DNA from 3 places in the Rothia sp. P13129 genome. Region 3 is predicted to be linked to each of the others. Evidence: riboswitches for the same ligand, from Rfam matches in the RefSeq annotation. Region 3 holds a riboswitch; each other region holds the start of a gene.
The links. A riboswitch is a leader RNA that binds a small molecule or an ion and turns the genes downstream of it on or off. The one in region 3 is predicted to bind S-adenosylmethionine.

Region 1: it holds a riboswitch for S-adenosylmethionine, as region 3 does, so the genes downstream of both, metX (homoserine O-acetyltransferase MetX) here and ACN081_RS08005 (nuclease PIN) in region 3, are expected to answer to the same signal.
Region 2: it holds a riboswitch for S-adenosylmethionine, as region 3 does, so the genes downstream of both, ACN081_RS04840 (AMP-binding protein) here and ACN081_RS08005 (nuclease PIN) in region 3, are expected to answer to the same signal.

Annotation. Positions count from the first base shown of each region.
Region 1 is NZ_JBLXYA010000007.1:78-3,744, reverse strand. It holds gene metX (homoserine O-acetyltransferase MetX) at 6-1,100, opposite strand; SAM riboswitch class IV at 1,217-1,336, opposite strand; gene ACN081_RS05790 (S9 family peptidase) at 1,505-3,664, shown strand.
Region 2 is NZ_JBLXYA010000005.1:38,447-52,202, reverse strand. It holds gene ACN081_RS04870 (amino acid ABC transporter ATP-binding protein) at 1-65, shown strand, start outside; gene ACN081_RS04865 (O-acetylhomoserine aminocarboxypropyltransferase/cysteine synthase family protein) at 237-1,613, shown strand; gene ACN081_RS04860 (CoA-binding protein) at 1,613-2,116, shown strand; gene ACN081_RS04855 (glycerophosphodiester phosphodiesterase) at 2,842-4,470, shown strand; gene ACN081_RS04850 (trimeric intracellular cation channel family protein) at 4,582-5,349, opposite strand; gene ACN081_RS04845 (hypothetical protein) at 5,511-6,152, opposite strand; gene ACN081_RS04840 (AMP-binding protein) at 6,277-8,385, opposite strand; SAM riboswitch class I at 8,391-8,479, opposite strand; SAM riboswitch class IV at 8,655-8,767, shown strand; gene ACN081_RS04835 (LLM class flavin-dependent oxidoreductase) at 8,866-10,362, shown strand; gene cls (cardiolipin synthase) at 10,442-11,941, opposite strand; gene ACN081_RS04825 (phosphoglycerate dehydrogenase) at 12,135-13,094, shown strand; gene ACN081_RS04820 (ABC transporter family substrate-binding protein) at 13,553-13,756, shown strand, end outside.
Region 3 is NZ_JBLXYA010000012.1:1,627-15,382, reverse strand. It holds gene ACN081_RS08040 (Tex family protein) at 1-1,596, shown strand, start outside; gene ACN081_RS08035 (GtrA family protein) at 1,622-2,179, opposite strand; gene ACN081_RS08030 (aldo/keto reductase) at 2,372-3,205, opposite strand; gene ACN081_RS08025 (hypothetical protein) at 3,273-3,410, opposite strand; gene ACN081_RS08020 (MFS transporter) at 3,428-4,723, shown strand; gene ACN081_RS08015 (DUF808 domain-containing protein) at 4,793-5,740, shown strand; gene ACN081_RS08010 (SNF2-related protein) at 5,723-9,238, opposite strand; SAM riboswitch class IV at 9,384-9,512, shown strand; gene ACN081_RS08005 (nuclease PIN) at 9,544-9,738, shown strand; gene ACN081_RS08000 (plasmid stabilization protein) at 9,735-10,184, shown strand; gene ACN081_RS07995 (DUF6350 family protein) at 10,369-12,159, shown strand; gene ACN081_RS07990 (hypothetical protein) at 12,398-12,817, opposite strand; gene purN (phosphoribosylglycinamide formyltransferase) at 12,948-13,571, shown strand; gene purH (bifunctional phosphoribosylaminoimidazolecarboxamide formyltransferase/IMP cyclohydrolase) at 13,682-13,756, shown strand, end outside.

The sequences.
Region 1 (3,667 bases), on a different contig from region 3:
TGTTGTTAGTGGGTTTTTCTGCCTTGTTTTAGAGCTGGTTCTAGGATTTTTTGTAGTTGTTTTGTTTCTAGGAGGAATCCGTCGTGTCCAGCTGGAGAGTAGATAGCTTGTGCTTGTACCGGTTGGGGCAAGGCGCGGGCTAGTTCATGTGATTGTTCTGGGTAGAAGAGTCTGTCATTGTGCACGTAGGCGATGGTCCATGTGCATTGGCTTCGTTGCAGTGTTTGGTGTAATGTTCCACGATTTCGGGTGATGTCGTGGCTCATGAGTATTTCGTTAATGCTGAGGTAGCTATTTGCGTCAAAACGTTGCACGAGTTTATGCGCGTGGTAGTCCATATATGATTCCACGCTGTATTGTGTACTGTTTTGTGTTTGTTGTGTGCGTCCGAATCGGGTGTGGAGTTCTTCTGAGGTTCGGTAGGTGATATGTGCGATGCGTCGAGCTATCCCTAGTCCTTGGCTGGGAGGTTGTTTATCGTAGTAGTCGCCTCCGTAGAAGTGTTGGTCGCTGCGGATAGCAAGGTTTTGTGCTTGTGCCCAGGCTAGTTGTTCTGCGGTGGTGTATGCGCCGGAGGCGATGACGGCGCAGTGACGTACGTTTTCGGGGTAGGTGATGGCCCATTCTAAGGCTCGTGCTCCTCCGAGGGATCCTCCTATAACATGTGCCCATTGTGTGATGCCGAGTGCTTCTGCTAGATGTTTTTCGGCGTGTACGGTGTCTCGTACGGTGAGTCTTGGGAAGGATGACCCCCATGGTTGTGGGGGTTGTTTGTGTGGGTGTGTGCTGTGTGCTCCGGTGCTTCCGTTACAGCCTCCGAGAATATTCGGTGCTACGACAAAGTAGGTGTTTGTGTCGATGGTTTTTCCTGCTCCAACGAGCTCTTCCCACCAGCCGTAAGTAGTGTTGTGTTCGTTGTGGGCGACGTGGGTGTCTCCTGTTAGGGCATGTAAGATGAGCACGGCGTTGTCTTTGTGTTTGTTGAGGTTTCCCCATGTTTCGTAGGCGATAGTTGCGTTGGGTAGTGTGTGCCCTGATTCTAGGGGTAGTGTCTCGATGGTTGTGTGGTGTTGGTAAGTGAGTGTTGTTGGGGTACTCATAGATGCTCCAATAACTATTGTTGTAGTAGATTGGGGCTGTATCTGCACTGTTGTTTCCTCTAGTGTGTTGCCTGTTTGGTGTGCAGGCTCTTATGTTGAGGAGGTAGTGCGTACTGCTCCCGCGCTTGCACCGTCTAAGAGTGTTTTTCTGGTGCCGGGTCTGTCTCAGTGGCACCCCGCCGCGAGTGGAGGGTTGCCGGCTAATAAGCTGAGTCTTGGTATTAGCGCTCTTGACCGTATTGTTATCGTATCTGAGTGGTTTGTTGTGGGTCGAGCCGTTTCTTCTTCTTTACGTTCTCATGCGGTAGTTTGTCTTGTTTCGTCATATTTTGTCTTTAGAATAGTTCTCATGTCGCGTTGTTTTAAGGGCGCATTATCTATTTTTCTTTTCGGAGGTACATTTCATGTCTCAAGCACCTGTTACGAAGCGTGTGGAGTCTTCACGTGTTCATCATGGCGATACGTTTATTGACCATTATGAGTGGCTTCGTGCTAAGGACGATTCTGAGGTGGTGGAGTACCTCAATACAGAAAATGCTTATACAGAGCAGTCCACTCAGTCACAGCAAGCACTTCGTGAAAGTATTTTTCAGGAGATTAAGGAGCGTACCTTAGAGACGGATCTTTCTGTTCCTTCTCGCCATGGAGATTGGTGGTATTTTTCGCGGACGATTGAGGGTGAACAGTACCCTGTATTTTGTCGTGTGCCTGCTTTGGTAGACGGTGGTGAGGTGGAGATGTTTTCTCCTCCGCAGGTTCAGGCGGGTGTTCCTCTTGATCAAGAGCAGGTCATTCTTGATTGTAATGAGTTTGCACGAGAGTTGCCGTTCTTTTCTCTTGGGTCTTTTTCGCCTTCGTTAGATGGTTCTTTGTTGAGCTTTGGTGTTGATGATTCTGGCGATGAACGCTATACCCAGTATTTCTTAGATTTAGAGACATTGACTCTTTCAGAGGAGACTTTGCCCGGCATTTTTAGTGGCGCATATTTGACTCCTGATGCATCAACCCTTATTTATTCTCTTGTCGATGAGTCATGGCGCCCATATGAGATACGGGCTCACTGTATTGGTGCGGGGGAAGAAGATTGTGTTCTTTTCACCGAGCATGACAATGCGATGTGGCTTAGCAGCGCTCTTTCTGCTGACCGGACTCATATCGTTATTACGTCATTTTCTTCTGAGTTTTCGGAGGTTCGTTTAGTTCCGCTTCAAGATATGTCGGCTGAGCCTTTGTTGGTTATTGGTAAGAAGCATCGTGTGCAATACGGTGTTGAGCCTATTCGTATTGATGGTGTGCCTTATGTTCTCATCATGCATGATGCTGACGCTCTTAACTCAGAAATTGTGCTTGCCCCTTATCCAACGTCTCAGCCTTTTGAGCAGTACCGTCAGTTATGGCTTAAAGTTATGCCTCATCGTTCTGAGGTGCGTATTGAGGGGTTTGATTTTTCGTCAACTCATCTTGTGGTGACGGCTCGTGAGAATACGACGGTACGAGTTTTTCTTGCCGATTTAGACCGTTTGCGCGCCTTGTTGCGTTCGCAGTCGAATGCGGGGGTTGTTTTTAGTGAGCCGACCGGTTTTGTGGAGGAAATTTATACGACTGGTGTTTCTCATGTTTCTATTGATTCGCCGGTCATTCGTATTTCGTACACGTCGTGGGTGACTCCCCCTCGAATTTATGACTATTTTCCGCGTACTCAGGAGCTTATTCTTCGCCGTGAGACCCCCGTATTAGGCGATTATCATGCTGAGGATTATCAGGCGTATCGCATGTGGGCACCTGCCCGTGATGGTGCGATGATTCCTATTTCTGTTATTCATCGTGCTGATCTTGATTTGTCTCAGCAGCATCCCGTGTTCCAGTATGGTTATGGTTCCTATGAGGTGTCGATAGATCCTTATTTCTCTATAGCGAGGTTGTCGCTTCTAGATCGTGGCGTGATTTATGTGGTGGCGCATATTCGTGGTGGTGGCGAGATGGGACGCCAGTGGTATCAAGATGGTAAGAAACTTCAGAAGAAGAATACTTTTACTGATTTTGTTGATGTTACGGAGTTCTTAGGGCAACGCCCGTGGGTTGATCAGAAGAAGATTGCTATTTCTGGTGCTTCTGCTGGTGGTTTGCTCATTGGTGCGGTTCTGAATCTTGCTCCCGAGAAGTATTGTGCTGCTATCGCAGGTGTTCCGTTTGTGGATGCGTTGACGACTATTCTTGATCCAGATCTTCCGTTGTCTGCTTTGGAGTGGGAGGAATGGGGTAACCCTATTGAGGATGCCGAAGTATACGAGTATATGAAGTCTTATTCTCCATACGAGAATATCCGTCACGTCAAGTATCCACCGATTGTTGCAGTGACGAGTTTTAACGATACTCGTGTGTTATATGTTGAGCCGGCTAAGTGGGTAGCTCAGCTACGTGAGAGTATCTCTGCTGATTCGGCTACTCCCCTGTTGAAGATTGAGATGGATGGTGGGCACGGTGGCGGTTCAGGCCGTTACACTGCGTGGCGTGATATTGCGTGGGAGTACGCTTTTGCGCTGACTTACTTATTAGACCAATAATAT
Region 2 (13,756 bases), on a different contig from region 3:
ACTCAAGCTCGGAGCGTATCCAAAAGTTCTTAAATATTTATGACACTGCCGACTACCACATCTAAAAGATGTGCCAGCGGGCGGTCATCATGTAACTTTTGATGATAAAAACTCAATAAAACGCAATATCAGCAATGTGCCGTCACGATGGTGCATTGCTGATGTGTATCAGCCAAGATAGGGGTACGTTTTGTGACGGGTTGACCCGTCAGTACTACATCATTTGAGGAGATACCGTGGCTGAACACATCTTTGGTTTTCGCACTCGCGCCCTCCACGCCGGAGCTACCCCTGACGCGATTCACGGGGCACGTGCCGTACCGATTTACCAGACAAGCTCTTTTGTTTTTGATGATGCACAAGATGCCGCCAACCTTTTTTCTCTCCAAAAATACGGCAATATCTATTCACGTCTTGGAAACCCTACTGTTGCTGCTTTAGAAGAACGTATCGCTTCGCTTGAGGGTGGTATTGGCGCTGTTGCAACAGCTTCTGGAATGGCAGCCGAGTTCATTACCTTTGCGGCTCTTTGCCAAAGCGGAGACCATATTGTTGCCTCATCCCAACTATATGGTGGGACGATTACTCAGCTTGATGTCTCTTTACGAAGATTCGGTATTGATACGACTTTTGTGTCAGGCACAGACCCCGAAGATTTTAAGAGGGCGATTCGTCCCGAGACGAAAGCTGTTTATACAGAAATTGTTGCTAATCCTTCTGGAGAAATAGCTGACCTTGAAGGCCTTGCTGATGTTGCACACTCTCATGACATTCCTTTAGTGGTGGATGCAACGTTATCGACGCCGTATCTGATTCGTCCACTAGAACATGGTGCCGATATTGTGATTCACTCAATGACGAAATTTCTTGGTGGCCACGGTACAACTTTGGGCGGTATTGTGGTGGAATCTGGCCGTTTCAATTGGGCTAATGGAAAATTTCCTACAATGACAGAACCCATTCCCTCTTATAACAACATCTCATGGTGGGGCAACTTCGGTGAATATGGATTCTTGACGAAACTACGCTCAGAACAATTACGCGATTTTGGTCCTTCTCTAAGTCCTCAATCAGCATTTAACTTGCTTCAAGGCGTTGAAACTTTAGCTCAGCGGATGGATGCGCACCTTGAGAATACTCAGGGTCTTGTTCAATGGCTTGATGAAGACGCCCGTATTCGCTATATCAATTATGCTGGCCTTCCTGAGCACCCTCATTATGAGAGGGCACAGAAACTTCTGCCTTTAGGGGTTGGGTCTGTGTTTTCCTTTGGTGTTGTTGCAGGCGTTGGAGAATCTGCTCGTGAAGTTGGTGCGCGCTTTATTGAGAATCTTCAGTTAGCTTCACATTTAGCGAATATTGGTGATGCAAAAACTCTTGTATTGCATCCTGCATCAACAACTCATCAGCAGCTCAGCGCGGAGCAACTTGACGCTGCTGGGGTAGGGGAGGATTTGATTCGTATTTCTGTGGGGTTAGAAGATCTTGACGACATTGTATGGGACTTAGATCAGGCGTTGAGCGCCGCAACGGGTAAAGACCATCATGGAGCAAAGATTCTGCAAGCCCAAGAATCATTATCACAGGGTAACTCTGCTCAGGAGGTGCGTTAATGTTGACGAAACGTACATGGCAAGCGCCATCTGCTGTGCAACGTTTAGGGATTCTTCGTCGTAGCCGTAGTATCGCGATTGTTGGTATGAGCGATAAAGTTTCACGCTCATCATATTTTGTGGCAACGTATTTGCAGTCTTCTGCCGATTACCAGCTCTTTTTTGTGAACCCCCTGTTGGCGCAGAAAGGGAAACAGGTGTTAGGGCAGAAAGTGTATGCTACTTTGGCGGATTTGCCTGAAGCTCCTGATATTGTTGATATTTTTCGCCGCCATGAGGATCTTCCTGATGTGGTGCGTGAAGCGATTGCGGTCGGCGCTCAAACCGTGTGGATGCAATTAGGTTTGTGGAATGAAGAAGCCGCCGAGATTGCCCAGCAGGCTGGATTGCATGTGGTGATGGACCGGTGTATCAAAATTGAGCATGCCCGTTTTCATGGGGGTCTGCATCTTGCCGGTTTTAATACTGGTGTGGTCAGTTCACGCCGTCACATAATGGCATAGTTTTCTTGAGATACATAAAAGACTCATGTTCCTTCTTGCGTTGAGGAGCATGAGTCTTTTATGCTTGTTGTTTCTTACGCGATGGAAGATGCTGACATGACCTTCCCCAAAGTACGTCAGCACCTTCCTGCGTAGATGTGAACTACCGATTCTCTTCCCCAAGAAAACCTCTGAGAATAATTCTTATCATGATTCTCATACGTGGTATGTCCACAGATGATTACCGCAAGAAGCGGTCGCAAATATTTAAATATTTGACGTTAGAGATTATACGGTAATTGTTCTCTAGAGTATCTCGACACGATGACGAATATCATTATTAATTGAACTTTAAATCAATGACGTCGCAGGTCAGCTCAAAAATAAAGATTTTTAAAATAGTGAAACTTTTTTGCAGAGTGTTGTCTGAAGTATCTACGATGTATTATCGTGATTTCAGTTTTGACAGCTTTCATGATGAACTCTAAAACTGAAAATTTTTCTTTGGAAACCATTGGTAAAATAAAAAAGTTTTGAGAATCAAAAACGTAACTCTGTGTTTTTCTCAAAAGAATCCTTACCGTAATCAGGGAAAAACCTGAACTAGAAAAACATCACGAGATAAAACTCATCAAGACCATTATCTGAGAGAATAATCTTTCCAGATACCGTATCTGGTAAAAACTAACTGACCACACTACCCTTATATCTAAGGGCCCTATAACCCCATATTTTAGAAAGTCTCCATGTCGATACCACAACATTCTCATGGCTTATCCCGTCGAACCGCACTCCGCTGGGTAGCCGGAGCCACCACAACACTCGGACTCAGCGCAGCCACAACAACAGCCTACGCAGAAGAACAGAACCACACCGCAGAAGAACAACCACAACCCACACTCGTTGAACAGTTCCTCTCACAAGAACAATTCGTCATAGCCCACCGTGGGGCAGGAGACGTCAACCCTGAACACAGCGCCTACGCCTATCAACAAGCCATCCTCAAAGGCGCTCAAGCTGTAGAAATATCAGTGCGTACCACCGCCGATGGAGAACTCGTCTGTATGCACGACAACGCACTACGCCGCACCACCACCGAAAAAACAGGGTACGTCAGCACCAGTACCCTCGCCGAAGTCAAACGCCCCCTCATCGATATGAGAGACTTCCTCGGACCTAACACACCCCTCGTGCACATCACCACCCTCGAAGAAGCCCTCGGTGTCATCCTCGCCACCGAAGCTGGTGGCCCCTACCAATCCGTAGGCGGCTCCGCTGTTCTCTTCATCGAAGCAAAAGACTCTGCCGGACAACCCAAGTTACTAGAACTCCTAACTGCCCGCGGGATGCAAGACCAAGTCGTCATTAAAATGTTTCGCAACGGCAAAGGCGGATTCGACGGCGACAACGGCTTCATTCGGTACGCAAAAGAAGCAGGGTTCACCACATGGTGCTACTTCGACGCACACGATTCTTTCGAAGACATCGCACAATTAGCATCATCAGATAACGTCGACATGCTGGGAGTGCCCTTCTTCGAAACCGTCATCGGACGTACCGAAGACTCCATGAGCGACGAAAAAATATCACAAATTATCAACCTCGGAAAACCCGTTATCGTCTGGGAAACTCACCGTCGTTGGGTACAAGAACATTTTGCGTCCCTAGGTGTTCGCGGATTCATGTCGCCAGACCCCTTCTGGCTCAGCGGAAGAACCACAAGCCCCAACCTTGCCCTAGAACAAGGCCGACGACTACACGGCATGCTACCGGCTGGACAACAAGACGTTGTGAACCTACCCTGCTGGGAAAACGGTGAACTCGTCCATCAACAAGCCTATGATGACTCTATCCTTCTAGGCCCATTAGCTCACCGCACATCCACCGCTGATAGTTACGTCATCAACTTCACAATGCAGTGGAAAGACGCACTCCCCACCACCACCTGGCAATACGGTTATCTTGCCTTCGGGCGAGAAGACGATTCAGCCTTTGGTATCGCCGCAAAATTCGACACCACCAACCCCCGTGGCGGCGGATACGTTCTAGCTATCCGCCCCGGTGCATCTGTCATGGACGAAAACGGCTCGTACCTCTCAGGAGACGTGGTTCAATTACTACGTGTTGACGCTGGATCATCAGACTTGACGCCACTGGTCACGCTACGCCCTCGTAAACCTTTTGTTGCCGGTGAAGATATTCGCGGCAAAATTATCGTCCGACCATCAAACATCATTATTGATGTTGCGGGGGCACGTTCTACACCCATCGCCGACACCTCCTACCGTGGGCCTTATGTTCATTTTGGGCGTTATCAAGATGCCGCACACGGCGGAGCGCTCGCTTTGAGTAACGTCGTCACCTACAAAATTTAGGGATATTGACGGCTAAAACCTCTTACCATCCACAACACCTCAACCCTATGTAGAACCCCGCAGACTAGCTGCGGGGTTCTACACGTATCACCGTTAAAAACAGGTATGTCATTACTTGTGTGATGTTCTTTTGACCTGACTCATCGGAATAACTTCTAAATTCTCGGTAAGAGGATTCCCCGGTGTCCAGCCTTCACCAGCAATCGTGTGAGTCTCAGGTTTTTTACGTCTGAAACGTGGTCGAGGAACAGAAAGTTTGACAGGCTCCGGCAACTGCCAACGCCTCGTGTGCGCAAGAAGACCAAACACTAGACACGAAATAATTGATATTCCCATCCCAATATTAGGAGAAGAAAAAAGTGTCGTACATAGAGCAGTCTCTGCCGCGCCAACAACCGCTACTGTCGCATAGAGAGAATTACCTCCCAAGATAGCTGGAACACGGTTGACCATCATATCTCGCAATACACCACCGCCCACCGCGGTCACCACACCGAGGGCAATAGCCGGAAGCCAATGAAGCCCAATGCCTAAAGATTTAATAGTTCCTGTAGCGGCCCAACAACCCATACCCAGAAAATCCACAACAACTAAAACACGGTTAGCCCAACGACTCCCCAAATCGATACAGTACGCCAACAATGCTGAGATGAGGGCACCAGCCCAATACGCAGAATCAGTCAATGCAACGGGTAACCCAGTATTAAGAAGAACATCACGGATTAGCCCTCCACCCATACCAGAGAGCACCGCTAAGAGGATAAAACCTACAACATCAAAACGGAATGCGCGAGCAACTGCGCCACCGAGCAAACCATTAGCAACAACTGCTGCTACATCGACCACTCTAAAGAGCACGCTTGGATCCCATACCTGCATACGCATGCCTCTTTCTGATGTTTCATATCGATAGAATGACTTCAATAAATACCGATACATGCTACAGCATGTACAGACCACCAGTACAGGTGGTATACGGCGAGAAGGCGACTCACCACGTATGGTAAGCCGCCCTCTTCTATCATCAAAATTATTGAGGATTATTCGCTACTCTTAGCAGAATCTTTGTCATGAGAAGTATGAGAGAAGAAATGATGGAATTTCTCTTTAACCTCTTCATGCTTCTCGTGAGCTTTCTGGCGGAACTCTTCACGCTTCTGCTCGTGAAGTTCTTTCTGAGCTTGTTTCTCAAGCTCTTTACGAGCCTTCTCCGCCTGCAAAATAGAGGCCTGAACTTCAGCAACACTATCTCGCTGAACATCTACCGCGCCAAGACCTTGCAGATATTTATCAAGAAGATCATCTGATTCTTGAGCCAGAAGAACAAGTACTGTTCCATCCACTGCTAGAGAACGAGTGACTTTATCAAATAGTCTTGCTTCCTTAACCGCACCAGTGGAATCAATCATGGAGCCTGCTAATGCTCCAGCACCACCGTAAAGGAGAAGCCCAATTGGGCCACCCCACATACCGATAGCGGCACCAATAATTCCGCCGAAAGCCCAGTTGCTTTGAACAGAAGAATCATAGTTAAAACCGTCTTTGGCTGTAACTTTTCCGTTCTCTACAACAACAACTCCACCCACTAAAACGCGGTACGTTGGGGCATTAGAACGAAGCTCAGATAGCGCCTTATACGCAATAGCATCATCTTCAAAGCGGATAGTAAGGATATTTTCCATGATAGTACCTTTCGTAGATGTCCTACTATGCAAGATTCTAACCATACGAATAATAAGGAAACAATAGTGTGATGTTATTGAGTGAATACGTACCCTAAAATAACCACGAATTTTTTACCCAGTCTTATGAGCACGCCAAAACCTGAGCGATATCCCGCAACACCTCATCATTTTGCAAAGACGACGTATCTCCTAGAGGTTTCCCCTCATACAACTGAGACAACAAACGACGAGTAATCTTCCCTGAACGAGTCTTAGGAATCTCAGCAACCGCCACCACATCTTTAGGCTTTGCAATAGGTCCAATCTCAGAACGAATATGCAACTCCAATACCTCACGTAGCTCAGAAGAAGACCACGCCTTACCCTCATCACTAAGCGTCACAAAAGCTACTGCTTGATGCCCCGTCAACTCATCCTCAATAGGACAAACACCAGCCTCAACCACAGCCTCATGACGCACTAAAGCTGACTCAATTTCAATTGTCGAAAGACGATGACCCGAAATATTAATAACATCATCAATCCTGCCCAGAATATAAATATCCCCGTCCTCATCTTGCTTTGCGCCATCTCCAGCTAAAAACCAGCCACGCTCCCCATAATGTCTCCAATAAGAATCAAGATAACGCTGAGGATTTTTCCACACAGTACGAGCCATCGAAGGGCCCACTTTATCAACCACAATGAACCCTTGAGCCCCCGTCTGAACCGGCTCACCGCGCTCATCAACAACACGCACAGAAACCCCCGGAATAGCACGAGTAGCAGAACCTGGTTTGACAGCTATACCTGGAGTACCCTGCTCAAAAGTTCCCTCAGGCGCAAACTGAGGATCATGCGGGCGAGGAGAACAGATCGTTGAACCCGTCTCAGACTGCCACCACGTATCAATAAAGGAAGCACGACCAGAACCAATATGCTCACGTAACCAATACCAAGCTTGTGGATTAATCGACTCACCCACAGAACCCAAAAGACGAACCGACGAAAAATCATACTTTCCCGACTCTGGGCCATGCGGGAAAGCCCCCATCAACGAACGAATCAACGTTGGTGCCGTGTAATAGTTTGTGACACCATAGCGTTCAATCACTTCAAAATGCCGTTCAAAAGTAGGAGTATCAGGTGTACCTTCAAAAATTACTTGACTCACGCCATTGACCAACGGCCCATATATCTCATAAGTATGAGCTGTCACCCACGCCAAATCGGCTGTGCACCAATGAACAGTATCCGCAACTTTTTGCCGATCATTACAAGTAGCTAACTCATCAGGACGAAGCACACCATCAGCATCAACAACATCAGGCAACAAATCATAAAGTAACGCATGAGAATACGCCGTCTGCGTCAAATACCCGCCCATAGTATGAACAAGACCCTTAGGTCGGCCCGTTGTCCCCGACGTATAAATAATAAATAACGGATCTTCAGCATCATGCAATGAATAATCATGCGTATCTGGAACACCCTCAATCAAATCGTGAAACCAAACATCTCGCCCCAAACACCACGGAACACGCTGTCTTTCCTGCTCGGTAGCTGAGGTACGGTTCACCACCACCACATGCTCAATATTATTCTCAGACGAACACGCCTCATCCGCTATCGACTTGACCGGAACAACCTTACCCCGACGATTCTGACCATCAGTTGTAATTAATACCTTGGCACCAGTATCCTCTACCCGAAACTTCAAAGCCTCCGCCGAAAAACCGCCAAAAACAAGAGAATGAATCGCCCCAATACGCGCACAGGCAAGAGCAAAAATAATAGTTTCAGGAATCACCGGCAAATAAACAACAACACGATCACCCTTAACCACACCCAAACGCTCTAAACCATGTGCCGCCTGAGCCACACGGCGTTGCAACTGAGCATAAGTGATAGCTTCACGATCACCAGGTTCACCCTCAAAGAAAAGCGCAACCTTATCGCCAAAACCTTGCTCTACATGCCTATCCACACAGTTATAGGCAACGTTGAGCTGACCACCCTCAAACCACTTAATCGTTGGAACAGAAAATTCTTGAACACCATCTTCACGAACGTCTACCAAACGAGGAGGAATAAACTCATGCGTTTTATCCTCATCCCATAGCTTCCCCCAACTAAGACGTTCTCGAGCCTGCCTTGCCCAAAAATCAATACGTTCTTGATCCGAAACATCTGCCGGATTCTGCACCTGATTTCGAGGGTCTGAATAAGAAAAAGACGAACAATACGACATAGATACTCCCATCGTTTCTGGCATTAGCACCACCGCATAAGCGAGGTTGCTGCGACGTCTTAGAGCCAGGTCTCTCAGTCGCTCTGGATGGTTTAGACGAGTTCTACCGTAATACCTTCCGTACACATTCATCTAGACGTTACTTTCCATTGCCAGCAGATGAACACATCACGTTGCATAGAGTCATATTCCTTAGCGAACGTCACCCACCGCAATAAACACTGAAGCTCTTGGGTGCCAAGAAGAACTTTTTATAAGCTAAACCCAGCGATCACGAGTTCCAACGTCAAGCTCTGGCTTGTTGGACGGCAACCCTCTTCCCGTAGCGGGGTGCCCCAGATGAAGATCCGGCTCAAAATAATCACAACGGCAAATACGGCGCCTATGCGTCGGGCATATCAACACCGAAAAATATGGTTCTCAATATGCCACGCCTCATAGAGGAGTGCCCTCTCCTCTAAGAACGCAAAGGAAAAACTTATGGCAACTCATACCGCCACGACAGAACAACCCACTACGACACCGTCTTCTTCTAAAAAACGTATCGTTGTCAACGCGTTTGATATGACCACAACAAGCCACCAAAGCTTCGGATTATGGCGTCATCCGCGCTCGCGAGCCGATGAATATAACACCATTAAATATTGGACAGATTTAGCTCAAGTATGCGAAAAAGGGCTTTTTGACGCGGTCTTTATCGCTGATGTGGTGGGCGTATACGACGTATATAAGGATTCTGTTGCACCCGTACTTCGTGATGGTGCACAGGTGCCGGTAGGTGATCCGTTCTTACAGATTTCGGCGATGGCAGCGGTCACGGAACATCTTGGTTTTGGAGTGACAGCTGCCGTGACCTATAACCAGCCTTATACTTTGGCTCGTTCTTATGCAACGTTAGATCATTTAACGGGTGGTCGTGTTGGTTTTAACGTGGTGACTTCTTATCTTCAATCTGCGGCAGAGAATCAGGGGCTTGCCGGTCAGATTGAGCATGATGAACGATACGAAATTGCTGACGAATTTCTCGACGTCTGTTATAAGTTATGGGAAGGCTCTTGGGAAGACGGAGCGGTGCTACGTGACCGTCAGCGCGGAATTTTTGCAGATCCTGAGAAAATTCATCCTATTTTGCATCAAGGCAAGTATTTTCAAGTTCCTGGAATTTCTTTGACCGAGCCGTCTGTTCAGCGTACTCCCGTAATTTTTCAGGCTGGTGCGTCTTCTCGCGGTCAGGCTTTTTCTGGAAAACATGCCGAAGCGATTTTCATTTCTGCTTTACGTCCAGATTTGACCAGGCATGTGACCTCTCGTATCCGTGATGAGGCTGAGCGTTCCGGACGCCGTCGTGATGACGTGAAGATTCTTGCCATGCTTTCGGTGGTAGTTGATGAAACTGACGAGAAGGCACAGCAGAAGTATCAGGATTATGTGAAATATGTGGATATAGAGTCTTCTCAAGGAATTGTTGGTGGCTGGTCTGGTGTTGATCTTTCACTATTTGATGAGGACGAGATTCTTGAGTATGTCAAGACGGAGTCCATCCAATCCTTTTTGACGCCTTTTACTTTGCAGTCTCAGACGAAGAAGTGGACTCGTGCTGATATTGCTCGTCATTGCGCTATTGGTGGTATGGGCGATGTGATTATTGGTTCTGCTCAGACTGTTGCTGATGAGTTGGAACGCTGGATTGATGAGGGTGATTTAGACGGTATTAACCTTGCGTACCATGTTTCGCCTGGTTCTTTTGAGGATTTTGTGGAGTTTGTTGTTCCTGAGCTTCAAAAGCGGGGCCGGTATCGTACGGAGTATGAGGGGCATACATTGCGTGAGAATCTTTTTGGTGTGGGGCATACACGTGTGAATGAGCGTCATCCTGCGGCAGCATATCGTGGCGCTTTTGCTGGTGGTCCTAACGCTGCTGACACTCCTGCCCGTCAGTTTTTGAGCTTGGCTCAGAATCAGGCAGAGCGTTTATAAGAGTTTTTCTTCTGCTCATGATTCGCCGTGTGAGGGTTCTCTTTGGTGTAAGGGGTATATCAGAGAGAACCCTCATCTTTTAAAGGAGCGATGACCAGAGCCTACAGATATTTTCTACGACCTTGATACGGTTGGGGCGGGCAACCCATTCGTCGTATCGGAGGGTTTTGCATTGAGAGATGTATTCTTCAGAGATACTTTCTAACTCTTTAACCATTCCTGTATCAACGATGAAGGTGGATACTTCGAGGTTGAGCGCAAATGAGCGCGGATCCATGTTGGATGAGCCGATGAACGTGAGGTGGTCGTCTACAAACATGTATTTTGAGTGCAATACGGTTGGCCCGGGGTATTGTTTGATGGTGACTCCGGCATGGAGAAGTTTCTCGTAGTAGGAGCGTTGAGCCATGTTGGGTAGGAACTGGTCTCCTTTTTCGCAGACGATGAGGGTGACATCAATTTTTGATAGTGCTGCGTTGGTGAGTGCTTGTAAGAGTGTTTCTTCTGGGACGAAGTAGGGGGAGCAGACGACGATGCGTCGTTCTGCATTGTAAATGAGGTAGTTGATGAGGCGTAGATTGTTTTCCGTTTCGAATCCGGGGCCCGATGGAACAATTTGTGCCAACATTCCGCTGTGCACACGGGGAATAGCTGTTTCGATTTCGTTCAGTGGTAGTTCTCGTGTTTCGGAGTACCAGTCTGAGATGAAGACGGCGTTAAGTTCTTCAACAACGGGTCCTGTGCATGAGAATGTAAGGTCTTGCCAGACGAGTCCTTTTTTGAGGTTGGCAGGTAGATTGTAGGAACGGTCGATAGCGTTTTGTGAGCCGGAGAATGCGATACGACCGTCAACAATGACGATTTTGCGGTGGTTACGCAGGTCTGGTCGTTGCCATTTACCTTGGAATGGTTTCAAGGGCAACATGAGCTGCCAGTTGATTCCGGAGTCATCAAGGAGTTTGCAGAGTTTTTTCCAATTGGGGTATTTTCGAGAGCCCCAATGGTCGATCATGATTTTGACCAGTACTCCGCGTTGGTGTGCTGCAAGAAGCGCATCCCATAGCGGTTTGGTGGTGTTGTCGTAGGCGGCAATATAAAACTCGAAGTGTACGTATCGTTCTGCCCGGTTGATTTCTTCTGTCATCTGTCGGATAGCTTGGTGGTTATCTTTGATGAGTGTGAAAGTGTTGCCACCGACGAGGGGGAGCGCTCCGAGCTTGTAGTTGAGGTTCGCTGCTACTCGTGCTGGTTCAGGGAGTTCTCCATGGGATCCGAGGACGGAACGGGATTCTTCATCAGCATTTTTGGATGCGAGTATCTCTTTCATCATGTCGTTGATGGTGCGTTGTCGGATTCTTCGGTGTCGTGGTAGTCGGGAAGATCCAAAGAGCAAGAAGGCAACAAACCCGATATATGGGACGAGGAATATTGCCATGAGCCAGCCGAGAGCAACCACGGGTTTGCGGTTATAGGGTAGCCAACAGATTGCGATAATACGCAAGGTGATATCGAGGATGAAGAGTGTTAACGCTAACCACGTAGGTAGATGGGCTAGTCCAAAGATGTTAAGAGGGTCCACGAGATTTATTTTATAGAAAGTTTTTCAGAGGAGAAGAGTGTATTTTCTTATATTTCTTCGAGGGTATGTGTGTTGGGTGGATGTATTTGTCGTAATTTGGGTGTTGATATTTTTATTCTGTGTGCTCTAGGACATAATCTAAGAAGAGTGCCTTAGGGCATGTTTAATGTTCTCGTGATATGGAAGATTTGATATGAAAATCCTTGCTCCTACTATTATTCCTTTGGACGCTCAGAAGCTTGGTCTTCAGGCAGAAGATACGCTAGTTTCTTATGACCCTACTGAGCTTTTACCTGCAGAGCACTATGATGCCGATGTCATGATTAGCTGGGGTAATACTAATGAACAGTTGCAAGATGCAGCGAAGAATTTATCTCAGGTGAAGTTGGTTCAGGCTCTTCTTGCTGGGCCTGACCAGGCTCGTGCAGCTGGTTTCCGTGATGAAGCGGTTATCTGTTCTGGTATTGGCTTGCATTCTTTGACCGTTGCTGAGCATGCGCTGGCTTTGACATTAAATTTTGTGCGTTTCTTGCCGTTGCTTTCTGAGGAGCAAGATAATTCTCGTTGGGCGGGGGAGTTAGGTGGTCCTCAGGAGCTTCATCCTGCGGATAAAGTCACAACTCTTTTGGGCGCTCGTGTTTTGATTTGGGGTTTTGGATCTATCGGTCAGAGCACAGCCCGCTTATTTCAGGCCTTTGGTGCTCAGGTGCAGGGTGTGGCGCGTTCTGCTGGTGAACGAGCTGGTTTCCCCGTGATTGCTGTTGATGATATTGAACAGTACTTGCCTCAGACTGATATTTTGGTGATGATTCTTCCGGCTGCTGCTGAGACGGAGAATGCGTTGAACGAACAGCGTTTGGCGTTGTTGCCTTCTCGTGCATTTGTGGTGAATGTTGGTCGCGGTGTCACTGTTGATGAGGATGCGTTGATTGCGGCGTTGGAGAGCGGTGCTATTGCTGGTGCTGCGGTTGATGTGGTGAAGCAAGAGCCTTTGCCTTCGGATTCTCCTCTATGGGGTACGAAGAATTTGGTGATTACTCCTCATTCGGCGGGTGGACGTCCGGTGAATCCTGAGGAGCTGATTGCGCATAATCTTTGTGCTGTGCGTGCTGAGGCTAGTGGCGAAACTGCTGATTATCGTAATAAGATGTAAGGTTTGCTGTATGAAGCCGGTGGGGTGTTTCCTCGCCGGCTTCTGTGTTTTAAGTGTCCACTATGTGTACACCACGCCTGTTTGTATGTTAATTCCATATTATTTTTTGGGCTTGGAGAGGGTGTTAAACGGCACTTAAAAAGAACATAAATCTTTTACGAAGAAAATAACTAATTATTGATGTAACCCATATAAAACCTAGTCAAGTGATATTTATTGGTTTGATTATTTAGGGTTAAAGAGGGTTGCTTGTGTTTGGTAATAAAAATTTTACCTTTATTTAGCTTTTTCTCATCATATGAATAAAGATTCGTTTTAGGGTATCTTCATGTACAACTGGTTAAGTTTTGTTTACAATGAAACTTACATGTGTTTCCAGTCACTTAGGTTGCCTGTCGTTCATCTACGATGAGCTCTGGTAGTCGCACACAACATCTCATATTGAAAAAGGAGAAGGAATGCGCATTTCACGTAGATCCTCCATCATCGGCTTTGCAGCCGTATCCGCTCTTGCACTATCCTCTTGTGCAAGCACCGGAAACAACGCAAGCTCATCTTCCGGGGATAAGGGTTCAAAATCTGTCTCAATGGCAATCGTGAACACCTTCAGCTCCCTCAATAGCAATTCTGCTGACGGTAACGTCGACACCAACGGCATGATT
Region 3 (13,756 bases):
CGTATAGAAATAGCTCAAACCCCAGAATTTTTAAAACAATCAGGTGAAAGCGACCTCGCAAAACTTCGTGCAAGTAGTGAACGTAACGAACAAGAACGTTATACCTATGAGTCTGCTATCGCTTTTGCGTTAGGTATTCCGGTGCAGGTGCTCAACACTGTCAGCGATGAAGACCGTGTTCTTGGATGGTTGGCATCAACAGTACGTTCTACTTGGAAAAATCGTATTCTCCCTCGCCTTGCAACACAGATAAGGGCTCGTCTGCGAGAACACGCCGAAAAATCTGCTATTGATGTGTTCTCATCAAATCTACGAGACCTACTTTTAGCAGCACCAGCTGGTGAACGTGCTGTGCTCGCCTTAGACCCCGGTCTACGCACTGGCGTAAAAGTCGCCGCGTTATCTGCACTTGGGGAGGTGCTCGATACTACTGTTATCTACCCTCATGCCCCTAAAAAACAATGGGCTGAATCGCTGAATACCTTAACTGAACTCGTTAAAGAACATCATCTTGAACTGGTTTCTATTGGTAACGGAACAGCCTCTCGCGACACCGATAAACTTGCCAGCGAACTATTGAGCACCCTTAAAAATGAGGGAATCTCTGTACAAAAAGTTACTGTTTCAGAAGCAGGAGCTTCCGTCTATTCTGCATCTGCTCTAGCAAGCGAAGAACTGCCAGAGCTCGATGTGTCTCTGCGCGGGGCAGTCTCTATCGGACGTCGTCTACAAGACCCTCTTGCTGAGCTTGTTAAAGTAGATCCGCAATCTATTGGCGTAGGTCAATATCAGCATGATATTTCAGCTCATGCGCTACGACGCTCCTTAGACGCAACTGTTGAAGACTGCGTCAACCGTGTAGGTGTATGGGTTAATAACGCATCCGTTGAATTACTTTCTCATGTTGCAGGTCTGAACCGTGCGTTAGCTCAAAATATTGTGAACTATCGGCAAGAACATGGTGCTTTCAAAAACCGTCAGGAACTTCTAAACGTCTCTGGAGTAGGCCCTAAAACCTTTGAACAAGCTGCCGGCTTTATCCGTATTAGGGGAGGAGACGAACCTCTTGACGCCTCTGCCGTTCACCCTGAGTCTTATGGGTTAGCTCGTCGTCTCCTTCAGGATGCTGGGGTACTTGCAGGTGAAGTGATACCGTCGAGTGTTCGAAAAAAGATGGAATTACAAAAATATTTAGATGAGGGTTTCGGCACTCAAACGCTCAACGATATTTTGGATGAACTCGAAAAGCCCGGCCGTGACCCGCGCCCAACGTTTCGTACTGTGCACTTTACTGAAGGTGTCGAAACCATCCATGACGTCAAAGTCGGCATGATTCTTGAAGGGACAGTATCAAACGTCGCTGGTTTTGGAGCTTTTGTTGATATTGGTGTTCACCAAGACGGACTCATTCACGTCTCACAGATGAGCACAAGCTATGTTCAAGACCCTCACCATATTGTACGTTCTGGCGATATTGTACAAGTCCGTGTTACCCACGTTGATACAAACCGTGGGCGTATAGCGTTATCGTTACTGCTTGAAGACGAACCTTCTATTACAAAGAAAAATGCTCGACGTCGGCAACGTCGAGCATAAAAACCCAAATAACCTCTTCTAAATTCTATGAGGTCTTTTGCACTGGCGGAACAGAACCTTCATCCATCGGCACAGAAGGTGATTTCTGCTCACTGTCGAAAGGTACCACTTCGTGTAGTTCTGCTTTTTTGCGAGCCTCGTAACCTTTAAAAACAAAGCGGTCAAGTGCCCAAAATCTAAAGACCATCGCTAGGGCTGTACCGAGAATAGGGCCGGCAATAAAGTCCGCTATTTCTTGAGCCAGAAACGAAATGTTAGGGTACGACAAATGAAATATATAGCGTGATACCCACTGTGGAAGAGCGTTTAACCCAATACCGATGACCGTCACAATAAAGAAGCCTAAGAACTGCTCGAACGTTGGCTTTCCGGAGGAGCCTTGCCACGTCCAACGTGAAGAAAGAATATACGAGACAATACTTGCTATTCCGGTTGCAAAAATAAGAGCTGTTGTCGGTTTTGCGGTAAGAACCGTGTATTTGAGGGCATAGTTAATGACCATGGTAAGCACAAAGCAACCACCACCAACAATGAGAAAACGGACTTTCTCATTCTGAAGAAGCTTAAAAAAACTTTCTTTCATGCCCTCAGCTCTTTTCTTTCATCATGGGCTTTGTTCCATAAAGTCTTAGAACACATCACCTCAAAATAGCATTATTACCTCTCTAAAAGAGGAGTATAGCGCTAAAAAATAGCGTGGTATTAGTTGCAGTTTAACCTCAAAGAGGCAGACGCCCTATGACGTCTGCCTCACCTGAGAAGGTAAAAGCTGCTCTTAGAACTCGATATGTGACGGGTCAGGGCCAATACGCCCATCTGCACGAGTCAATGAGTTAATAGCCTCAATATCGGCATCATCGAGGCGTACCTGTAGAGCCTCAAAGTTGGACACAATTCTTTCTGGCGTGACCGATTTAGGAATAACAACGTTGCCTAACGCTAAATGCCATGCGATAACAACTTGTGCCGGTGTGGCCTGATGCTTTTGAGCGATTTCAGTGATGACAGGGTCACTGAGTAACTGGCCACCTTGACCTAACGGAGACCATGCCTCGGTTAATATTCCAAGCTCCTGATGAACTGCACGCAACTTCTCTTGAGAGAAATATGGGTGCAACTCAATTTGATGGATAGCAGGGGTTACCCCTGTTACCTCAATAATTTCGCGTAATTGTTGTTCGGGGAAATTTGAGACACCGATGGAACGTACTAGTCCACGACGACGCAACTCAATGAAAGCTTCCCACGTCTGAACATATTTTTCACGATGGATAGAAGCCCAATGAATGAGGAGAAGATCAACACTTTTGAGCCCGAGGCGTTCTAAGGATTCTTCACAAGCTCGAAGTGTTTGGTCGTACCCTTGGTCGTCATTCCAAATTTTGGTGGTGACAAAGATATCCTCACGAGCTACGTGGCTAGATGCTAATGCTCTGCCCACACCAGTTTCGTTGCCGTAGATTTTTGCGGTATCGATATGTCGGTATCCGGCATCGAGTGCTAGTTGTGTCACTTCTTCTGCGCGGTCGTTTTCAACCTGCCATAATCCATAACCTAGCTGAGGGATGGTGTGTCCATCATTAAATGTTTTGAGAGGCTGTTGTGCCATCTGATAATCCTTTCGAAGGTGTGCTCAACGGCATCAATCAGAAAACTTTATGCGTAAAATTTTCTGTCTATTCTTTCATCATAGAATTAGTGCCGCCCAAAAATGCTGGTGTTACTTTTCTTTGCGTCATCAGATAATCTTCATCAACGCACCGATAACCCCTGAAAAGATGCGCAAATAGACGGCATAAGACACGGTTAGCCATAGTGTAGTATTTCCCTCATGGCGAAAATTTTTATGGATTTAACGCCGGTCAAAGAACTCCCCGAGTACCGCCGGCTGTGGATTGGTTCTCTCTTTTCTAGTTTGGGTTTCCAAATTACATCAACAGCCGTCACCCTAGAAATTTTTTCGTTCACGCACTCCACCTTCGCCGTAGGGCTTCTCGGCTTTATTGTGGTGTTACCCCTTATCATAGGAGGTCTTTACGGAGGAGTCATTGCCGATAACTATGACCGTCGTAAAGTTTCTTTAACCGCCAGCTGGGGCATGTGGCTCATGACCCTTTTCATTGCCTTGCAATCATGGATCAATCTCCAGAACCAATGGGTTTTGTATACTCTCGTTGCTTTAGAATCATTACTTTTCCCCATTAATCAGGCTGCTCGTGGCGCTATTATCCCTCGAATAGTTCCGCCAAAACTTCTTGCATCTGCCAATGCACTTAATATGAGCGTTGGCTCCTTGGGCATGGCTCTTGGGCCTTTACTCAGCGGTTTATTCATTGCTTCTATCGGATATAACTACACATACCTTGTTAACGTTTTTGCTCTACTGGTCAGTATCTGGGCGCTATATAAACTTCCTACAGTCCTTCCTGAACACGATGAAAAAACACCAAAGGTTCGTGGTCTTCGCTCCGTAGTAGAAGGCTTTTATTTTGTACGGCGCACCCCCGTCATTGCGATGACGTTCATCGTTGATTTGATTGCGATGATATGTATCCAAGCCCGTCCTCTCATTCCGGCTCTAGTGCTCCTCTCCTTTGGTGGTGGAGACCTTGGCGCCGGTGTGCTCTTCTCAGCTGGCGCACTAGGGGCTTTTATTGGGGTCACTTTTTCGGGGTGGCTATCAGCTATACAACGCCGTGGAGCTTTCCTCACAATGAGCTATGTGTTGTGGGGGATAGGATTCGTTTTCTTCGGCACAATTGCATTCTTCTTAGAAGGACGCTCTCCGAGCGAGTCCTTGCACGAAAACCTGTTACCTCTTGTCTGTGCTTCTTGCGCGTTAGCGGTAGCAGGCTGGGCAGATGGTGTAGGCGGTATATTCCGTTCTACTATCATTCAACAAGAAACCCCCGATAGGCTTCGCGGACGTCTTCAAGGTATCTTCATCATGACCCTTGCTGGTGGGCCTAACATCGGTATTGGTGTGATGGGTCTGGGAGCTGCACTATTTGGTACCTCAATGACAGCCATCATTGGTGGTGTGATATGCGTTGGTGCTATCGTGCTAGCGACATACTGGAAACCAGCTTTGTGGAGATATCCAACCGAAAATACTCTTGAACAATAATGAACGATAACTTCCCTTGTATTCTTGGGGTAGTAGCTTATTGGACAGATATAAAGAAAAGAGATCCTCATGGCTGGCGGGCTAGTTGCGCTCCTAGACGACATCGCAGCATTAGTAAAACTCACAGCGGCAAGCACCGACGACATCGCTGCCGCAGCCTCTAAAGCAAGCGCTCGCGCTATTGGTGTTGTTGTTGATGATACTGCTGTTGTTCCCCAATATCTGAACGGGGTAGAACCTCGTCGTGAGCTACCTATTATTCGTAAAATTGCGGTTGGTTCTCTCCGGAATAAGCTATTTTTTATTCTTCCACTGATTATCTTTTTGAGTTGGTTATGGCCAGCGTCATTAACTCCGTTGTTAATGTTAGGTGGTCTGTACCTCTGCTTTGAAGGTGCTGAGAAGATACTAGAGTTATTTCATCCGCACTCAGCAGAAGAGACCGAAACCCCCGCTATTATTGCTGGGGAAGAAGCCGAGAAAAACGTTATTTCTGGGGCGATTAGAACAGACTTCATTCTCTCTGCCGAGATTATGGTCATCGCCATGAACACTATTGCTCATGAGGGAACGTGGGCTATTCGTATTATCTCCCTCATCGTGGTGGCGGTGCTGATTACTCTACTTGTCTACGGTGTTGTTGCCGTACTCGTGAAGATGGATGATGTCGGCTTAGCGCTCATGCGCCGTGAATCTTCTATGACACAGAAAATAGGCGCTGCGCTCGTGTCAGGAATGCCTCTTGTGATGAAAGGTATTTCATTACTTGGTACTTTTGCGATGCTTTGGGTGGGCGGGCATATCGTCTTGAGCGGTTTAGCAGATATCGGTTTTCACGCCCCAGAACACGCGGTTGAATACCTTGTTCATGCTCTCACCTCGTGGAGTTCCGGTACTCTTCTGAGCGTGCTTGCATGGTGCGCTGAAACATTTTTTGCCATGATCTTTGGTCTGTTATGTGGCGGTATTGTGGTTGTTACAACGCACTTCTTCTCATCGCTACGAGGTACTCAATAGTTCTCGGATATGTTCTGCTGTCATCTTTTCGCTAAAGAAATCTCCATCATCAACAACAGCGTCGAAGAGTGCAGACTTATTTTTTTGTAATTCCATAACTTTTTCTTCAATGGTTCCCGCAGCAATAAGCCTGTAAACCATCACATGTCTGGTCTGCCCAATACGGTGGATTCTGTCGATGGCTTGTTGCTCTGCTGCAGGGTTCCACCACGGGTCCATCAAGAAACAATAATCTGCTGAGGTGAGGTTAAGGCCGAACCCTCCCGCCTTGAGAGAGATGAGAAAGACGGAGCTTTCTCCTCGCTCAAATTGTTCGATAACTTTTGCGCGGTCTCTTGTCGAACCGTCAAGATAGCAGAATTCAATATTCTGTTCTTCTAAATCTTTTGCGATGGTTTTAAGGTAGCTGGTGAACTGGGAGAAAATCAGTACACGGTGTCCCTGAGAGAGAACTTCTGGCAGATACGACTGAAGGTACTCTAGTTTTGATGAGGTAATGTGCGAGTACTCTTCGTCGACTAGATGAGGTGCTAGCGCCATCATGCGTAGTTTTGTTAACGAACGGAAGACCGTAAAACGGTTTTTGTCCATATCTTTGAGCAGTCCCAGAACTTTTTTGCGTTCTTGTTGTAGGAGCATATCGTATACTTTACGATGCTCTGGGTTAAGAGCAATGGGCATTCTTTGGTCTGTTTTATCTGGTAGCTCTGTGGCAACAAGTTCTTTCGTTCGCCGGAGAATCAGCGGGCGTATCCGTTGCCGTAACTGTTCGAGTTTTTCGTGGTCTTTGCTTTCAGTGATGGGTTGTACGTAATAGTCTTTGAATTTTCGTGCACTGGGGAATAGACCTGGTGCCACGAGAGAGAAAATAGACCATAACTCCATGAGGTTGTTTTCCATGGGTGTTCCGGTGACGGCAAGTTTGAAACGTGCAGGTATTTTTCGTGCTATTTGGTGTGCTTGAGTCCTCGCATTCTTAATGAATTGCGCTTCATCAAGAATGACCCCGTTCCACGGTGTTTCTTGTGCGTAACTGTTAAAAGCGTTGGAATCTAGTCGTAGCAGAGTGTATGAGGTGATAACGACTTGTGCCTGACCGATACGTTCTGTGAGTGTTTGTTGCGATTTTGCAGTGGATGTGGTGATGGCGGCGACTTCAAGTTCTGGTGCGAAGCGTTCTAATTCTTGTACCCAGTTGGGAACAACAGAGGTGGGGGCAATGATGAGGAAAGGAGCAAATGATGGGGTGCTGTTATTGAGCTCTTCGACCCATTGTTCATAGGCTTTGAGCATCATGGAAATAGTTTGTAGTGTTTTACCAAGCCCCATGTCATCACCGAGGACGGCTCCAAGGCGGTGTTTCCACAGGAAGTAGAGCCATTGGTAGCCTTCTTCTTGGTAGGGGCGTAGCTGTGCTTGGAGTGTTGCTGGAGTCGGTACGTTATCGCTACTGTCTTTGTCGCTGAGGAGGCTGTGAATATTTTCTTGCCATCCTTGGCATGATTGTGTGGTGGTGGCAAGATCTTCGAGTTCTTCCCACATCCCTAATTGGTGTTTGTTGAGGCTAAGTGGTTGGTCTGGTTCTGAGAAGTCTTCTATTTCGGCTAGTAGTTGACGTAGTTTGATAAATTCTGGTCGGTTGAGGGGATAGTAGTTGCCATCACCGAGAAGGATGTGTTTTTTCCCCGCGTTGAGTGCCTCAAAGATCGTAGAAAATGATACGGTCCATTGACCAATGGTGACGATAATTCCAAGGTCAAACCAGTCTTGGGTGTCGCTTGGTTCAACTCTCATCTGGATTTCGGGGGTAACGTCCAGTTCTGTGAATTGAGGTTCTTGTCCATGAGTTTGGATGCGGAGTCCACGAACATTGCGGTATTGGGGCAGTATCGATTCGGTGAGTTGTTGAACATCCCAGTCGTAGAAGTGTTGTTCTGTGAGCTGTAATGCGGGGTAGATATTTTTGAGTTGCGCGAGGATTGTATTTTCGTAGTTTTTATCGCGCTGTTCATAGATGTCTAATAAGGTGCTCTGTACTGGGAAGTATTCGAGGTTGCTTTCATCTCGTGTGTTCTTGAGCGGGTCTTTAGGGTATTCCCATTCCCAGCGGGTGTGGGCGTGGGGTGTTTGTTCGCTGTCGAAGTAGACGTGAAGAATTAGCTCTGGTTGTTGCACTTGGGGTGGTTGTATCGTTGCGTCGTTGGTGCAGAAGCTGATATTGCGTGTGAGATATGGGTAGAACTCTTGATAGAAACTATTGATATCTTGTGAGGGGATTTCGATATGTTCTTCTCGGATAAGGGTTTCTGCTGCGCCGTTGAGTGTTTCTTTCAGGGGAATGAAAATGAGGTCGGCTGCGGCGTATCGGTCGTTGAGACGTGTTGGATTGATGGCGCTAGGTAGGGTTGTTTCCCAATGTTCAGCTTGTGCTGTGGCTTTGTAGTGTTCTTGTGCTTTGTGCCCGAGGGCAATGAATCCGTTGCGGGGCTGGCCTATTGGGTGGCAGTAGTATGCGAGGAAGGCATTTTCTCCTGTGGTGAGTGTTGGTGTGATGCGTAGACCGTCTTTGTAGCTGTGAAGTTCTGCTTTTAGCGTGGCTTCTTCGGTGTGCGCCGTAGTGATGGGTGTTCCCTCTAACAGGATGGGCAGTGCTATTTTTTCTGCTTTTTTGAGTACTTTCCATAGTAGGGACGAGTTAACCGTAGAAAGTGTTACCCAATCGCGGTGGGAAGTATACGCTGATTGCCAAGGTCTGATGATGGAGTAGAACTCTCGCAACCATCGTTCGTGTTCGGGTCGGAGGGCGTGGCTGCTTGTCTTTCCGGTGTAATCTTTTTGGAAGTGTTCCCAGTTGATGCCGTCTTTAATCCAACGGTTGTTTTTACCTTGGACGAGTGGGCGTGCTTGTAGGGTGATACGTGGTGTTTTGTGTTGACCGCTACCGAGTGCGAAGCGGGAGTTAACGTGCATTTTGAGGTCGAGAGCGGCGATGGTATTGCTGTTATTTTCGTAGGGTATCCGGTGATGCTGCGCCAGTGTTTGTGACAGTGTTCTGCGCCATGTCGACATTTTTTGTTGTTCTGCTAGCTCTTGTGCAGTAGTGATTCCGTGGTGTTTGAGCTGTTCTTCGCTGAGTCCGTCTGTGACGCGTTGAGTGGAACTTTGAGCTTTGCTAACTTTTTCGGCTCTTTCGATGGCGGTGAGCATGATGGCTACGGAGTGTTTGCAGTCGGTGCGTACTGGGCAGGTGCATCGTGCGGAGAAAGCGAGGGATCCTTCAACCTGTTCTGCGGGGAAGACAATTTTGCTGAGGTATGGGTCTGTTGCGTCGCCGTAGGTTGTTCCTGTCAGGATGTGTGCTTGGGCGTCGTAGGAGTATCGGGCGACTTTGCCTTCTTGCATGTATTGTTTTCCGCGCAGGTAGGTGCGGTGTCCTACTTGCTGGATAATTTTTGCTGCGCTGACGGGGATTCTGGGGAAAGCTGATGGTGCATTCACGGTGGTTGTATCCTCTGCTGGCAGGGTGCATATATGTTCTAGGTTACCGGATGAGCTTGCACCAAAGCTGGTGTAGCCTAAATCTCTCAAATATTTTGGGTTGAGCTCTTTGTTTTTTGTGGTGGTTGCGTTATTCTGGATTCAGCTTCAAGAGTTTCAACTGATAAGCTCCGACTTTAGTTGAACGCCAACCCCATGTTCACGGGTGGCTCGGATGACGAAGCGGTTCGTATTCGCGTCATAGTACGCAGGCTGGTACGGACAAGAGCACTTCGAAAGGAAAGCGCATTCAGCGCAGTTGTATCATGCACAACACCGCTCGCCCTCAGCACAATATTCAACCTGTTTCTTCTGCTCAAACTCGTGGCGGTTACGCTGCCGTAAGCATTCAAGATTACACTCGTATTTCCCATGAGCGTTCTGAGTTTCTTAACTTTTTGCTCTCTCCTAATCCGCACGGTATCCCTAACCAGGAATACGGTATCTTACAAGCAGCATGAGTATAAGAGGACTACTTCTAGACTCTGATGTACTAGCAGAGATTCGCAAAGCCACACCACATCCGCAGGTCGTTGCGTTTCTTCGCCGTCGCTCATATATGGTGATGTACATATCAGCACTTAGCCTAGGCGAACTTAAAGGGCTTTACCCCTACCCTGAAACAGAGCGGTGGGTTAACGAACTTCTCGAACGTTTTAGCGGGCAGGTCCTCGACGTTGATACGAACGTATCTTTGGCATGGGCCGGTCGCCAAATTCGTGCTGAAGAACGCCCCTCACCAGAAGGCCCTTATACGCCATTGCCTACCGCCGCACTTGAAGGGCTCATGGCTGCTACCGCTGAAGTGCATCAGCTAGAAATAGTTTCTTCTAAAGCAGATATTTATCGTCGCTGGGGAGTCCCTGCCGTTAATCCGTTGCATGAAAACACCGCGCGAGGACTATAAACACTGTGTCTTTTGCATGATCTTAAGATGTAGGCTGTGATGAGCTTAGCGTCTTGACCGGCATACATGGTATGGTTCAGTGGGGTGCACGCGGTGAAGAAAATCCTTGGTTTATGTCTCATTTGGATGAGAAAAGCTGTGTGAACTTCAGAGTTCAATAGAGTTCATGACAAGATAAAAGACGATGAAAACCAGCGTGATGAAACCTCAACAACGTTCGATACCGATGCCCCTCTGGCTACAGGGGGTTGTCGAACTCTTTCGTACTGCCTTCTACTCTTGCTTTGCTGTAGTGCTACTACTGGGTGCCGTATGGTTTACCGGCGGTTTTGAACAGCGTGACCTCTACGCTATGGCAGTTTTAGTTAGCCAAATGTGGCTTCTAATCCATGGGGTTCCTCTTCATCTGAACATCTCTGCCCCGTATGGAGACACCCCCGATATTCAGGGGACGATGAGCTTTATCCCGTTGGGTTTAACGCTGATACCCTTATGGTTATGTTTCCGTTCAGGACGAGTCTTAGCTCAAGCATCTCGTGAGGGACAATTCTGGATACCAACATTAACCGGAGCTATCACTTATAGTGCCTGTGCTGGGGGCTTGAGCCTTTTGACAACAGATACTGCTGCGGTAGCGTACCCGGTAGCTTCTGCACTTGTACCGTGTTGGGTCGTTTTATCAGGGCTTATTCTTGGTGGCTGGTACGAGTCTCGTTCTTTGGCGAGAATGATCGGTGTTAACGCTGCAGAATGGGTTGCTCAGTTTAGCCAGTACTCACGTTGGGCGGGTTCTTATGTTTGGACGGTTCTTCGCGCATCAATCGTGGCAGTTCTTGCGTTTATTGGCTGTGGAGGGCTATTACTGAGCTTGTCTTTGCTCTGGCATTGGAGCGATGTCGTCACAATTTATCAATTGCTTGATGCTGGTGCTATCGGCGATACGGCTTTGACCTTTTTACAGCTTGGTGTTATCCCTAACGTAGTTTTTTGGGCGATGTCTTGGAGTGTCGGAGCTGGTTTCTCATTGGGAGAACATACCTCCGTAAACTTCTTTGAACACTCTACTGGTGTGCTCCCCGCTTTCCCTCTTCTGGGTGCCTTACCAACGGTCAATGAGCCGTGGAGCTATATTGCTATTGCGGTTCCTGTGCTGTGCGGTATTGTTGCTGGCTGGTGGTTCTTCCGCGCCGGCGAAGACCATCTTGATGAGTGGCTTTCTCTTAAAATTCCTTTCCGCTGGATTTCTTTGCCACTATCAACTTTTGCCTTAGCTATCTTTGTTTCTATTCCTGCCGGCATCATTTTGGCGTTATGCGGTTGGGCATCGCGCGGTTCTCTTGGTATGGGACGTTTTACTGATTTAGGGCCAGATGCTTTATTATTTGGTGCTTTATCTGCCGGTTGGATTGCTTGTGGCGTGATGATGGGATCGGTGATGGCCCCTATCTTCCATCGTGGCGCTATTACTGAGCTTGAGCGTTTTTCTGAGCTAAAGAACGACCGTGAAGAGCGCCGTCGTCGTAAACGTCTTGCCCGCGAGCAGAAAAAAGCACAACGTCGAAACTCTCGTCAGAATTCTGCTATCGCAGAAGTTGAAGAACAGCATGATGAAACCAATAAGCCTTCTTCCGAGGCTGTGCGTCGTCTCTTAGAAGACTCTGATGGACCGTTATCGGATATGACGCTATCTGAGGTGGCTCAAAAAGAGGAGCAAAAAACTGCTGATTTTGAATCTGTCGTAGCCCAAAACTTACGATTGTTTTCTGATATCGAAGAGGAAAACCTCGAGGCTCAGACAGAGGCTTCGTCAACTGAAGATGACGTATCGAAACAAAAAAATGATACTGCAGCCGATCAGGTAACTGGAGATAAGGATTCTTCTGAAGGGAAAACCCTCACTCACTTTAAACATGGGCGAGTCATACGCCGTCCAAAAACTCGACGTCGTTCTTCGTCGCAGTCTGATGACTCTTAACGCTTTTTGGGCACAGAGCTTTTGGCGTTCTGAGGGTGTGACAAAACCTCACTTAAATAATTGAGCTGATGGGATGTATCTAGAGCATCATCAAATGTGCTTGAAGACAATACCTTGAGGTTTTATCTTGAAGTTTATTGTGGGGGTTGTTTGTCCCAGTCTAATCGCTCTACAACCACCACCATGAGTACTGCTACCAGTACCCCTATAACTCCCGGTATAACTGCCCATATCGGCTTTATTTGAGTAAGGACCCTAAAAGATTATCTTCTAAATCAGCTTTACACTGCTCCTGCCGGACAATAGTCAGAGCATGACGGGTACAATCTGCAAACTGGTTTGTTTGGTCCATAAAAATTATTTGTATTGCGGTGCTAAACATGAGCACTAACGCAATCACCATAAAGAATGTGAACGTCACATACGTGCCTGAGGACGCACGTGCCCGAGCAATATACGTCATGCCCCAAACAGCGCTGATAATCATCCCTAACTGAAAAGACACTGCTGCAATAAGCCACCACCCGCTATACGAGGAGAACACAAACCCTAAAAGGCCAAAAGCAATGCTCAAACGATGACAGACGTCAAGACGCTGCTTTGCGTCTTGAACCATGGGGGAGGACTCATTCTCAGGAAGCATAGGCTGTACAGACATACTCTCTAGGATACCTGCTCTGAGAGATTTGAGGGATTCCTCGCGCCTGCTCTCTCATGCGCAAAATACTTTAAGTCATATAAATAATTGAACTATTAGCTTCGCCACAAGGTGGGGTACACTGTGAACCATGCGTATTGTGGTGATGGTCTCTGGGTCAGGGACAAACTTACAGTCCATCATAGATGCTGTTTCGGCAGGCACCCTCACGGTGGATATTCTTGCTGTCGGTGCAGATAAACCGTGCCGTGGTATCGCACGAGCCCAAGAGAACGGTATTGAAACGTTCCTGTGCGAACCACATCATTATTCTTCTCGCGAGCAATGGAACCGTGCCCTTGAAGAACACCTCACCCGATATAACCCTGATCGTATCGTCTTCGCTGGCTTCATGCGCATCGTGGACAAACAACTTGTTGAACGATTCGCCGGACGTATCATCAATACCCACCCTGCTCTCTTACCCTCTTTCCCCGGAGCACACGGGGTACGTGACGCCCTCGCCTATGGGGTTAAAGTCACTGGAATGACGGTTCATTTAGTTGATGCAGGGGTGGATACCGGAACTATCCTTGCTCAAGCTCCTGTCTTTGTGGAAGATACAGACACCGAAGAAACCCTTCACGAGCGTATCAAAGTCAAAGAGCGGGAGTTACTTGTGAACACTCTTGAACAGATAAGCCACACTCTACGTTCTTCGCAGAATGCCACGGAGAAAACCACTCCTGAAGAACATACACCCCCGCTTTTATAAGCGCCGGTGCCACAGATGTAGATACCTCATCACTGGTATCTAGCCCGTGGGCCGGGGTTGAAAACGGCTCAAAATAACACCTTTTACCCAGACAAAAAATTGGAGTATTTGTGAGCCTTACTCAGCTAGATCGTGTCCCCATCAAACGTGCGCTCATCTCTGTCTACGACAAAACTGGATTAGAA